2 regions of the Bradyrhizobium sp. CCBAU 45384 genome follow, and region 1 is predicted to be linked to the other one. Evidence: riboswitches for the same ligand, from Rfam matches in the RefSeq annotation. Region 1 holds a riboswitch; the other holds the start of a gene.

The links. A riboswitch is a leader RNA that binds a small molecule or an ion and turns the genes downstream of it on or off. The one in region 1 is predicted to bind S-adenosylmethionine.
Region 2: it holds a riboswitch for S-adenosylmethionine, as region 1 does, so the genes downstream of both, metX (homoserine O-acetyltransferase MetX) here and XH80_RS11425 (O-succinylhomoserine sulfhydrylase) in region 1, are expected to answer to the same signal.

Annotation. Positions count from the first base shown of each region.
Region 1 is NZ_LBIZ01000099.1:85,296-87,686, reverse strand. Features, by position in the region: gene XH80_RS11430 (2'-deoxycytidine 5'-triphosphate deaminase) at 34-1,170, opposite strand; SAM riboswitch at 1,251-1,330, shown strand; gene XH80_RS11425 (O-succinylhomoserine sulfhydrylase) at 1,404-2,391, shown strand, end outside.
Region 2 is NZ_LBIZ01000102.1:89,584-91,974, reverse strand. Features, by position in the region: gene hisC (histidinol-phosphate transaminase) at 1-101, opposite strand, end outside; gene XH80_RS13640 (chorismate mutase) at 137-979, opposite strand; SAM riboswitch at 1,140-1,219, shown strand; gene metX (homoserine O-acetyltransferase MetX) at 1,312-2,391, shown strand, end outside.

The sequences.
Region 1 (2,391 bases):
TCGCGGGGAATGACAGCTGAGGACGGGGTACAGCTACACCCGAAAATGCTTGCTCAGCTTGAGCCCCTGCGCCTGGTAGTTGGAGCCGATGCGCTGGCCGTACATGGCGTCGGGGCGGGACAGCATCTTCTCGTAGACGAGACGGCCGACGATCTGGCCGTGCTCGAGGATGAACGGCACCTCGCGCGAGCGCACTTCCAGCACGGCGCGCGATCCTAGCCCGCCGGCACCGGCATAGCCGAAGCCCGGATCGAAGAAGCCGGCATAGTGCACGCGGAATTCGCCGACCAGCGGGTCGAACGGCACCATCTCCGCCGCGTAATCGGGCGGCACCTGCACGGCTTCCTTGGAGGCGAGGATGTAGAACTCGCCGGGGTCGAGGATCAGGCTGCCGTCGGGACGGGCCGAGATCGGCTCCCAGAAATCTTCCACCGCATAGCCGGAGCGGCGATCGACATCCACCACGCCGGTGTGGCGCTTGGCACGATAGCCGACGAAGCCATTGCCCTTCTCCCCGGAGAGATCGACCGAGACGGCGACGCCGCCGGTGAGGTCGGCATCGTCGATGTCGACGAGGCGTTCAGTGGCATGGAGCGCATCGAGCGCATCGGCATTGAGGATGGCGTCACCAGTGCGGAAGCGCACTTGGCTTAGGCGCGAGCCTTCGCGGACCAGCACCGGAAACGTCTTCGGGCTGATCTCGGCATAGAGCGGGCCGTGATAGCCGGCGCCGATCATATCGAAGCGGCGCGTGCCGTCGGCGATCACGCGGGTGAAGACGTCGAGCCGGCCGGTCGAGCTTTTCGGATTAGCCGCCGCGACGATCTCCGGCGGTAGCGCCAGGCTTTCCAGCAGCGGCACGATATAGACGCAGTTGGTTTCCAGCACCGCACCGTCGGAGAGGCTGAACTCGTGCAGCTTCAACTGGTCGATGCGCTCGGCGACGGTGGCGCCGGGACCGGGCAGGAAACTGGCGCGGACGCGATAGGCGATATCGCCGAGACGCAAATCGAGGCTCGCCGGCTGAATCTGGCTTTCGACGAAATCATAGGCGGGCAGGATGAGGCCCGCTTCCGCCATCGCCGCGATCATGCGGTCGGGCAGGATACCATTGGCGTCGGCGGCAACCGTGAACGTCAACCGGGGGTCCTCGTCAGGGGTCGCGTACATCCGGACTTGCGGGACATACGAGCCTTTTACGGCTATCCGATGGACGCCTTGACGGAAAGGGCATTGCGGAATATGAGCATCACTTATCCCGTGGTGATTTGAGCCGGCCGGCTTGCAGCCACGTTAAATAAGTCGCTAAACAGGCCGGGGACCTCTGTGATCCCGGCCCGTGGAGATATCCAGGCCGGTTTTTTTATGACCATCTCGACAAGACGGTCATATCGGAGGGTCCTATGTCGAAGTCGCCTGCCTCTTACCGCCCCGAAACCCGCCTGGTCCATTCCGGCACCCTGCGCTCGCAATATGGCGAGACGTCGGAGGCGCTGTTTTTGACCCAGGGCTATGTCTACAACAGCGCCGAGGAGTGCGAGGCGCGGTTCAAGGGCGAAGACCCCGGCTTCATCTATTCGCGTTACTCGAATCCGACGATCGCGATGTTCGAGCGCCGCATGATCGAGCTCGAAGGCGCCGAAGCGGCCCGCTCGGCGGCGACAGGCATGGCCGCGGTGACGACGGCGATCCTCGCGCCGCTCAAGGCCGGCGACCATGTCGTGGCCTCGCGCGCGCTGTTCGGCTCGTGCCTCTACGTCATTCAGGATCTGCTTCCTCGCTACTGCATCGAGACCACGCTGGTCGATGGCGCCAATCTCGACCAATGGCAACGCGCGGTGAAGCCGAACACCAAGACGTTCTTCCTGGAGAGCCCGACCAATCCGACGCTCGACGTGCTCGACATTCCCTCGATTGCCGAGATCGCCCACAAGGGCGGCGCGCGGCTCGTGGTCGACAACGTTTTCGCGACGCCGATCTGGCAGAGCCCGCTCGCGTTAGGCGCCGACGTCGTCGTCTACTCCGCGACCAAACACATCGACGGCCAGGGCCGGTGCCTGGGCGGCATCATCCTGTCCTCGGAAGCCTTCATCGCCGAGCACATCCACAATTTCATGCGCCAGACCGGCCCGTCGATCTCGCCGTTCAACGCCTGGGTGCTGCTCAAGGGCCTGGAGACGCTAGGTGTGCGCGTGCGCGCGCAGACCGACACGGCAGCGCGCATCGCCGATGTGCTGGCGAGCCATCCCAAGATCGCGCGGCTGGTCTATCCCGGCCGCGAGGACCATCCGCAGGCGGCTCTGGTGAAGAAGCAGATGCGCGGCGGCTCGACGCTGGTCGGCTTCGAGGTCAAAGGCGGCAAGGCGGCTGCATTCCGCGTGCTCAACGAGC
Region 2 (2,391 bases), on a different contig from region 1:
GAGAGCTTGAACACCTTGCGGCCGGGCTCGGCGACCGGGGTCTTGCCGGGCGTGTAGGGCGCAATATCGAGAATGCCGGGATTCGGCATGGGGCGGGACATCTTCAACTCCGGATAGGCTTTGGGCGGTACGCGATCTACGACCCGGTCGGGGGCACCGTATAGCGCGTTGCGTGGCTGCCGACGAGGGCCGTGGAGCGCACCGAGGCCCCCGCTTCGATCAGGGCAGCCTTGATCTTGTCGATGCTGGTGGCTGATGTGACCGAGACCAGCAGCGCCGCGCCGTCGAAGGCGGTATCGGGCACCGCCACGATCTCGGCGAGCGGCGACAGCGCCCGCGCGACCTCGGCGTTCCACCCCGACACGCGCACGCTGAAGGTCTCGACCTCCGTCACTACGGCGCTGTCGGCGACGCGCGAGATCGCGAACACCGGCAGCGACGCCGGATGGTCGGCGCGCTCGACGAAGGGCATGCGCGCAATGATCTTCGGCGCGCCCACGGCTTCCAGCTCCAGCCACCACGGCGTGCGGCTCGATGTCGCCGAGACCAGCGCGAGGTCACCCTTGGATTTCGCCACCGCCTCGACCGCCGCCTGCGCACTGAAATGCGCGACATACGGCACCGTGAAGCCGAAATGGAAGCGCACGGAATCGCGCATCGCGGGCTCGCTCGCCGAGATGTCGGCATGCACGGAGAACGGCGCCTGGACATAGGTGAAGGTCGAGATGATGACGCGCCAGATGCTTTCGACCGTGTCGAGCGGCAGGATGCCGCGATGCCGCTGCACGATCTCGCGCATCATCGAAGCCTCGCGCGCCGGCCGGAACGCCGAGCCGACCTCCTGGGTCTGCTTCACCTGGATCAGGCGGTCGATGATGTCGCCGCGCTGCATCAACAGGCGATGCATGGCCTCGTCGATCGCGTCGATCTCCTTGCGCAATTCCTGCAGCGATGGTGGCGCGGGCGGACGTTGGGACATATCTGACTAGCTGGTTATGAGGCTTCGGAGGAGTGTCCTGATTAGGCAGTCGGGGCGGCGAAAGCAAAGAGAAATGACGGCCTGCAAGGCAGCCGGTTGAGAGACGATTTTGGCCGATCCGGCTGCGACTTGACGAAATCGGGCCAAGCCGGTAGGTTTTTGCCCGTTCCGTGGTCATTTGAGCCGGCCGGCTTGCAGCCACGTTAAAAAACTCGCTAAACAGGCCGGGGACGCTTCTGATCCCGGCCGAACCTATCGTTCAGGCCGGGTTTTTCATGGCCTGATTTCATCGCGGTCTCACGTCCGATCGCAAACGAGGTCGATGGTCAGAGATGGTTGGCGTCAAGTCTGTCCCAAGTCCTACGATCCCAAGTCCTACGATCCCAAGTCGTGCGATCCCAAGTCCTGCGATCAGTGCCGACGATCGGTCGCATGAGGTCGATCATCCGAGTTCAGAGGTCGCGCGGTTCGGCGCCGACCAACCGCTGCGGCTCGATTGCGGTGTCGATCTCACCCCGTTCCAAATTGCCTACAAGACCTATGGCGAGCTCAACGCCGATCGCTCCAATGCGGTGCTGATCTGCCATGCGCTGACCGGCGACCAGCACGTCGCCAATGTCCATCCGGTCACCGGCAAACCCGGCTGGTGGGAGACGCTGGTCGGCCCCGGCCGGCCGCTCGATCCGAGCAAATACTTCATCATCTGCTCCAACGTGATCGGCGGCTGCATGGGCTCGACCGGGCCTGCCTCGATCAATCCTGCCACCGGCAAGGTGTGGGGCCTGGATTTCCCTGTCATCACCATTCCCGACATGGTGCGCGCGCAGGCGATGCTGATCGACCGGCTCGGCATCGATACGCTGTTTGCCGTCGTCGGCGGCTCGATGGGCGGCATGCAGGTGCTGCAATGGACCGCGGCGTACCCTGCGCGTGTCTACTCCGCGCTGGCGATCGCCTGTTCGACGCGGCACTCGGCGCAGAACATCGCCTTCCACGAGCTCGGCCGCCAGGCCGTCATGGCCGATCCCGACTGGCACAATGGCGCCTATGCCGATCAGGGCATCCATCCGCATCGCGGCCTCGCGGTCGCGCGCATGGCCGCGCACATCACCTATCTGTCGGACGCTGCGCTGCATCGCAAGTTCGGCCGCCGCATGCAGGACCGCGAGCTGCCGACCTTCTCGTTCGACGCCGATTTCCAGGTCGAGTCCTATCTGCGCTATCAGGGCTCGTCCTTCGTCGAGCGCTTCGACGCCAATTCCTATCTCTATCTGACGCGCGCGATGGATTATTTCGACATCGCCGCCGACCATGGCGGCGTGCTGGCGAAGGCGTTCGCGGGGATCGAAACGCGCTTCTGCGTGGTTTCCTTCACCAGCGACTGGCTGTTCCCGACTTCGGAATCGCGCGCG